Regions from separate parts of the Planococcus faecalis genome, predicted to be linked through region 1. Evidence: a T-box and tRNA genes for the amino acid it is inferred to sense, from the RefSeq annotation. Region 1 holds a T-box; the other holds one or more tRNA genes.
The links. The T-box of region 1 lies ahead of ileS (isoleucine--tRNA ligase). A T-box ahead of a tRNA ligase gene usually reads a tRNA of that ligase, here a tRNA-Ile.

Region 1 (3,375 bases):
GACACGATGCTCTTTTTCATTAAAATCAACTAAATTTCCATGAAGGAATTTCAGTGTATTACGGATTTTTCGGTATACTTCCGATACTTGCTTAAAGTTTTCATCGGAAACACGAACGTCCGCCGTGTAATCTACAGAAGCCACCCAAAGGCGCAGAATATCCGCTCCCATCTGGTTCATAACTTTTGCAGGAACAATAACATTCCCGAGCGACTTACTCATTTTGCGGCCGTTGCCATCAAGCGTAAAGCCGTGGCTCAAGATACCTTTGTATGGTGCGATACCATTGATCGCAACACTCGTTGTTAGTGAAGAGTTGAACCAACCACGGTATTGGTCGGATCCTTCTAGGTAAAGATCAGCCGGATAGTGCAAGTCTTCTCGCTCCACAAGAACACCTTGGTGAGAAGATCCAGAATCAAACCAAACATCCATAATATCCGTTTCTCTAGTGAACAAGCCATTCGGGCTACTTGGATGCGTGAATCCTGACGGCAATAACTCTGCTGCTGAACGCTCAAACCAAATGTTCGATCCGTTTTCGCGGAACAACTTAGCCACGTGGGCAATTGTTTCTTCTGTAATGATGGGATCTCCATTTTCAGCGTAAAACACAGGAATTGGAACGCCCCATACGCGTTGACGTGAGATATTCCAATCTCCACGGTCACGTAGCATATTGTAAAGACGCGTTTCGCCCCATGCTGGAGTGAACGAAGTTTCTTTGATCGCTTTTAAGATTTGGTCACGGAATGCATCGATCGATACGAACCACTGAGCTGTCGCCCGATAAATTACTGGCTTTTTCGTCCGCCAGTCATGCGGATACGAGTGTGTAATAAACGAAATTTTTTCAAGAGCGCCTGCATGATCAAGTGCTTCTGTGATCGACTTATTCGCTTTTTCATAAAACTCGCCTTCAAACCCAGGCGCTTCGTCTGTCATGACTCCACGTTCATCAACTGGACAAAGAACATCCAATCCGTATTTCTTACCGATTAAGAAGTCATCTTCACCGTGACCAGGAGCTGTGTGAACGCAACCAGTACCTGAATCTGTCGTAACGTGTTCTCCGAGCATAACCAAAGAAGTACGGTCATATAACGGGTGTTTTGTTAGGATATGCTCTAGTTCAGCTCCCTGCACTAAGCGAACAACTTCGTAGTCTACCCATTCTAATTCCTCAGCCACTTCTTTTAATAACTCTTGTGCCACAATATAAAGAGAACCATTTACGGAAACTTCCGCGTAATCCAACTTAGCGTGTACAGAAATACCAAGGTTAGCTGGGATTGTCCAAGGAGTTGTCGTCCAGATTACGAAGTTTGTGCCTTCAGCCAATACGCCTTTACCGTCAGTGACTGGGAAAGATACATAGATTGAAGGAGATTTTTTATCATGATACTCGATTTCTGCTTCAGCAAGTGACGATTCACTTGATGGAGACCAATAAACCGGTTTCAATCCTTTATAGATATAGCCTTTGTTGGCCATTTTACCAAACACTTCAATTTGACGTGCTTCGTATGCTGGTTTTAATGTGACATATGGATTTTCCCAATCGCCACGAACACCGATACGTTTGAATTGAGAGCGCTGGTTATCGATTTGTTGGTAAGCATATTCTTCACATAGCTTGCGGAATTCCGCTAACGACATTTCTTTCCGATTAACGCCTTTGTTTGTTAAAGCTTGTTCAATTGGTAATCCGTGCGTATCCCAGCCCGGAACGTATGGTGCATGAAAGCCCATCATTGAACGAGAACGAACGACCATATCTTTTAGTACTTTGTTTAATGCGTGACCCATATGCAAATCGCCGTTCGCGTACGGAGGTCCGTCATGAAGAATGAAGAATGGACGACCTTTTGTGCGGTCTAGCACTTTCTTGTAAATGTCCATCTGTTCCCATTTTTGTTGCATCTCTGGTTCCCGGTTCGGCAAATTACCACGCATCGGAAAATCTGTTTTCGGCATTAATAACGTATCTTTGTATTCCATTTCCATTCCTCCTATAGGCATAATAAAAAGCCCCCATCCCTGGTAAAGGGACGAGAAGCTTAAACTCGCGGTACCACCCTTGTTGCAGCTCGATAGCTGCCACTCGATCACCGTAACGTGGCGTAGACGGAATTGGGTACTGTTGTTCACCAATTCTGCTCAAGAGTGATTTTCATCTATGAGGTCGTATCAGGCTCTCACTGTCCCTGACTCGCTAAATCATCCTACATAGCCTACTGTCTCTATCAGCGCGTTTTTTTGTATGTCGTAATTATAGAAGTAGAAAGTCTCAGAGTCAAGAGTTCGACTCTTCTTTATCCTTCTCAATCTTCTCTAAATTCTGTGTGTCGATATCGTATTCTAATAAGGTTTCCCAATCATCTGTTTCAATTAAATCTAATTGAGCTTCAACGAGCATTTTGAAACGATTTTTAAAGATACGAGATTGTTTTTTCAATTCTTCAATTTCAGTAGCAATGCGACGTGCTTTTGTCAACGACTCGTTAACAATACGATCAGCATTTTTTTCAGCTTCCTTGACAATCAACTCTGCTTCTTTCTGAGAGTTGCGTCGAACTTCTTCCGAAGCTTCTTGAGCGACGAAAATTGATTTTTGTAAGGTTGACTCGATTGTATTGAAATGGCCAACTCGTTCGTCGGTTGTGCGTAACCGTTCTTCTAAAGTTGCCTTATCTTTTAACAAAATTTCATAATCTCTCATAATTTGTTCCAAAAATTCATTTACTTCGTCTTCTTGATATCCACGGAACGCCCGGCTGAATTCTTTGTTATGTATATCTAACGGGGATAATGGCATTGAGTAAACCTCTCCTTAACTTGTCATGTTATCTTCCTATTATACAGTTCATGGCGCTAAATTTCAGTATTATTTCGTATTTTTTCCGAACCGTCTAGTTTTTTGCTTCTAAGCGGCCAATCTGTAGTCGAACCTTATCCTTCTTGGTGCGGCCTTCGATCATAATCAACCGAACACGACCAAAGCCTCTTGAAGAGATCATATCCGATTCGTGCAGTTCGAATGACGGCTGCTCTTGCAAAGTCCAGTTGACTTTCACTTTTCCACCGTGGATTAACGCCGATGCTTTCTGGCGAGAAATGTGATAAACCGAACTCATTACCGTATCCAATCTCATGGAACTGACCGTATACGATTCTTCAATCCATTCTTCGCTCGTCTCGATTAATTCTTTTTCGTTTGTTATTTCGTTTAACTGAACTTTCACTTTTGCTGCACTAACAAAATTACTTTGCATATAAGGACTGATTTCATTCATAACTGCAAGTTGAACACGTTCGTTATCTATGCGAATGTCTCCAAATTTACTGCGGTCAAGCCCCAATGACATTAATGAT
Region 2 (3,375 bases), 1.1 Mb from region 1:
CACACTGTATGCGAAAAACTTGCCTGTTTCACCTGTCGTTTATCCAGTTTTGAAAGAATAAGCCCAAGTTTTTGTAAAAAAAGCTTGAAAAAAACAGTACTACTGGTATAATAAATCTTGTCTTTCAAAACCAAATAGTCCAGTGATGATGGCAAAGAGGCCACACCCGTTCCCATCCCGAACACGGCAGTTAAGCTCTTTTGCGCCGATGGTAGTTGGGGGTTTCCCCCTGTGAGAGTAGGACGTCGCTGGGCAATATATCGGAGGATTAGCTCAGCTGGGAGAGCATCTGCCTTACAAGCAGAGGGTCGGCGGTTCGATCCCGTCATCCTCCACCATTATTTCTTTTGCCGGAGTAGCTCAGTTGGTAGAGCAACTGACTTGTAATCAGTAGGTCGAGGGTTCGACTCCTTTCTCCGGCACCACTTTTTCGAGCCATTAGCTCAGCTGGTAGAGCATCTGACTTTTAATCAGAGGGTCGAAGGTTCGAATCCTTCATGGCTCACCATTTTAATTTTATATTGCCACGCGGGTGTGGCGGAACTGGCAGACGCACTAGACTTAGGATCTAGCGCCTTCGGGCGTGGGGGTTCGACTCCCTTCACCCGCACCATTTTTGCGGAAGTAGTTCAGTGGTAGAACGCCACCTTGCCAAGGTGGAGGTCGCGAGTTCGAACCTCGTCTTCCGCTCCATATTTATTTGCACGTGATACCGACCCTTAGCCGGGGTGGCGGAACTGGCAGACGCACAGGACTTAAAATCCTGCGGTAGGTGACTACCGTACCGGTTCGATTCCGGTCCTCGGCACCATCTTTTCACGAAATAGTGAATAGCATCATATGCGCCCGTAGCTCAATTGGATAGAGTACTTGACTACGAATCAAGCGGTTAGAGGTTCGAGTCCTCTCGGGCGCACCATATTTTTATACTCAGCAACTCAAGTTCGGGAAGTAGCTCAGCTTGGTAGAGCACTTGGTTTGGGACCAAGGGGTCGCAGGTTCGAATCCTGTCTTCCCGACCAAACAATGGGGCCTTAGCTCAGCTGGGAGAGCGCCTGCCTTGCACGCAGGAGGTCAGCGGTTCGATCCCGCTAGGCTCCACCAACTTTTTAAAGTAAAGATCCCGGCGGCGTAGCTCAGCTGGCTAGAGCGTACGGTTCATACCCGTGAGGTCGGGGGTTCGATCCCCTCTGCCGCCACTTTTTTAGGACCTTTAGCTCAGTTGGTTAGAGCAGACGGCTCATAACCGTCCGGTCGCAGGTTCGAGTCCTGCAAGGTCCACCATATGTATTTTATCTCGGAGGAATACCCAAGTTTGGCTGAAGGGATCGGTCTTGAAAACCGACAGGGGAGTCAAATCCCGCGGGGGTTCGAATCCCTCTTCCTCCTCCATATTTTTAAAATGTGTGGACGAATTTCTTTTGAATTATACTATTGTCGCGGGGTGGAGCAGTTCGGTAGCTCGTTGGGCTCATAACCCAAAGGTCGCAGGTTCAAATCCTGCCCCCGCAACCAAATGGTCCCGTGGTGTAGCGGTTAACATGCCTGCCTGTCACGCAGGAGATCGCCGGTTCGATCCCGGTCGGGACCGCCATTTCCAATAAATAAAGTGGGTCAGTAGCTCAGTCGGTAGAGCATTAGATTGAAGCTCTAAGTGTCGGCGGTTCGATTCCGTCCTGACCCACCATTTTATGCGGGTGTAGTTTAGTGGTAAAACCTCAGCCTTCCAAGCTGATGATGGGGGTTCGATTCCCCCCACCCGCTCCATAATATTACATATGGGCCTATAGCTCAGCTGGTTAGAGCGCACGCCTGATAAGCGTGAGGTCGATGGTTCGAGTCCATTTAGGCCCACCATTCCGAAGTAGCTCAGTGGTAGAGCACCGCACTGTTAATGCGATGGTCGTAGGTTCGAGTCCTACCTTCGGAGCCATACTGGGGAAGTACTCAAGTGGCTGAAGAGGCGCCCCTGCTAAGGGTGTAGGTCGGGCAACCGGCGCGAGGGTTCAAATCCCTCCTTCTCCGCCAGTATTTGGCCCCTTGGTCAAGCGGTTAAGACACCGCCCTTTCACGGCGGTAACACGGGTTCGAATCCCGTAGGGGTCATTATAAAAAAGTGTTATGCATTTAATTGCATAACACTTTTTTTCGTTTTACTAGAATTAAGACTGTGAAGAATCATGCCAAGCATTACAATGAAAATCCCGATTATTGCTAAGCTTGAAGGTAAGATAATTGACAAGAAAAGTGCTTCTCCTGCTAACGCAAATAAAACTTCCATTGATTGTGTCGCTTCTACTGCTCCTAGTTTCTGCATATCGCCTCTAACTAGATCAGTCGCTTTAAAGAAGAGTACTGTTGCCATTACACCTGAACTGATTGCTACAATTAAAGTTTGTAAGCTTTGTGAAGCGCTAGGTCCACCTACAGTAACAAGCCCATATAATGATAGGATAAACCAAAAAGGTAGACTAGCTAGTGTCATGCCCAAAACCCTCTGATACGCATCCAACCTACCTCCACATATATCCATCATTTTTCTATTTCCTAATGGGTATGCGAAAGCTGCGAGGATAACAGGGATAAAACCGAACCAAAGTGTTGAAGAAGAAACAACTGCTACATGTTCAAGTTGCATTAAACTGACTCCTGCTAATATGATAAAAGAAATCATCAAGCTTTTAACAGGAATCTTTCCTCTTAGTTGAGTAGTTTCTTTATTGCTATGTATGGTAATGAGAAATAAGGGAGCAAGTAATGTACCAGCGACTATGGTAATTTGCCATGTTCCTGCGATGAGCCAGCCAGGGGAATAGGCTGCAGCGAAACATAGTGGAGCATAGAATAAGCCAAATCCAACAAAACTCCATAGGGTCCAAGCTCTTTTGTTTTTATTCATTTCTTGTAACAGCGGTTTTAAGTTCTTTCTTAATACAACAATCAAAAGTAAAAAGGGAATCATGAAAAAGTATCGGAGAGACGCACTCCAGATCCAATTCCCGCCGTCAGCTTCCATCGTGGCGTTGAGTACGAAAGTAAATGCAAAGAAAAAAGCTGCAATAATGCCGATGATGATAGGTTTCACTATATATCCTCCTCATTCGAAAATTTAGAATTATTTATTTACTATAACTTATAATTAACTGTTCTTCAAAGTATTATTTTAGACAAACAAAAAAAGGATTTCTCTAGAAATCCTTTTTTGTTTGTCTATATTATAGAAGGTAATCAATCAGTAACCCAATTCCAAGTAAAAAAGCCACAAATGTATTTGTTTTTCCAGTATCTTTCATCGCCGGCATCACCTTTAGAGGTTCTGTAAAACGTTTAAAGATTTGAACGACTTTAATAGGTTTAATGACGCTTATGAAGACT

Region 2: it encodes a tRNA-Ile, which carries the amino acid that the T-box ahead of ileS (isoleucine--tRNA ligase) is inferred to sense. The anticodon was not compared.

Annotation. Positions count from the first base shown of each region.
Region 1 covers NZ_CP019401.1:2,296,476-2,299,850, forward strand. The annotation lists gene ileS (isoleucine--tRNA ligase) at 1-2,001, opposite strand, end outside; T-box leader at 2,045-2,259, opposite strand; gene AJGP001_RS11615 (DivIVA domain-containing protein) at 2,297-2,818, opposite strand; gene AJGP001_RS11620 (YlmH family RNA-binding protein) at 2,913-3,375, opposite strand, start outside.
Region 2 covers NZ_CP019401.1:1,213,632-1,217,006, forward strand. The annotation lists rRNA gene rrf (5S ribosomal RNA) at 139-254, shown strand; tRNA gene AJGP001_RS05965 (tRNA-Val) at 263-338, shown strand; tRNA gene AJGP001_RS05970 (tRNA-Thr) at 350-425, shown strand; tRNA gene AJGP001_RS05975 (tRNA-Lys) at 433-508, shown strand; tRNA gene AJGP001_RS05980 (tRNA-Leu) at 529-613, shown strand; tRNA gene AJGP001_RS05985 (tRNA-Gly) at 619-693, shown strand; tRNA gene AJGP001_RS05990 (tRNA-Leu) at 723-811, shown strand; tRNA gene AJGP001_RS05995 (tRNA-Arg) at 843-919, shown strand; tRNA gene AJGP001_RS06000 (tRNA-Pro) at 946-1,022, shown strand; tRNA gene AJGP001_RS06005 (tRNA-Ala) at 1,029-1,104, shown strand; tRNA gene AJGP001_RS06010 (tRNA-Met) at 1,126-1,199, shown strand; tRNA gene AJGP001_RS06015 (tRNA-Ile) at 1,208-1,284, shown strand; tRNA gene AJGP001_RS06020 (tRNA-Ser) at 1,300-1,392, shown strand; tRNA gene AJGP001_RS06025 (tRNA-Met) at 1,439-1,515, shown strand; tRNA gene AJGP001_RS06030 (tRNA-Asp) at 1,519-1,594, shown strand; tRNA gene AJGP001_RS06035 (tRNA-Phe) at 1,612-1,687, shown strand; tRNA gene AJGP001_RS06040 (tRNA-Gly) at 1,694-1,767, shown strand; tRNA gene AJGP001_RS06045 (tRNA-Ile) at 1,781-1,857, shown strand; tRNA gene AJGP001_RS06050 (tRNA-Asn) at 1,859-1,933, shown strand; tRNA gene AJGP001_RS06055 (tRNA-Ser) at 1,938-2,028, shown strand; tRNA gene AJGP001_RS06060 (tRNA-Glu) at 2,035-2,106, shown strand; gene AJGP001_RS06065 (DMT family transporter) at 2,120-3,085, opposite strand; gene AJGP001_RS06070 (1,4-dihydroxy-2-naphthoate polyprenyltransferase) at 3,216-3,375, opposite strand, start outside.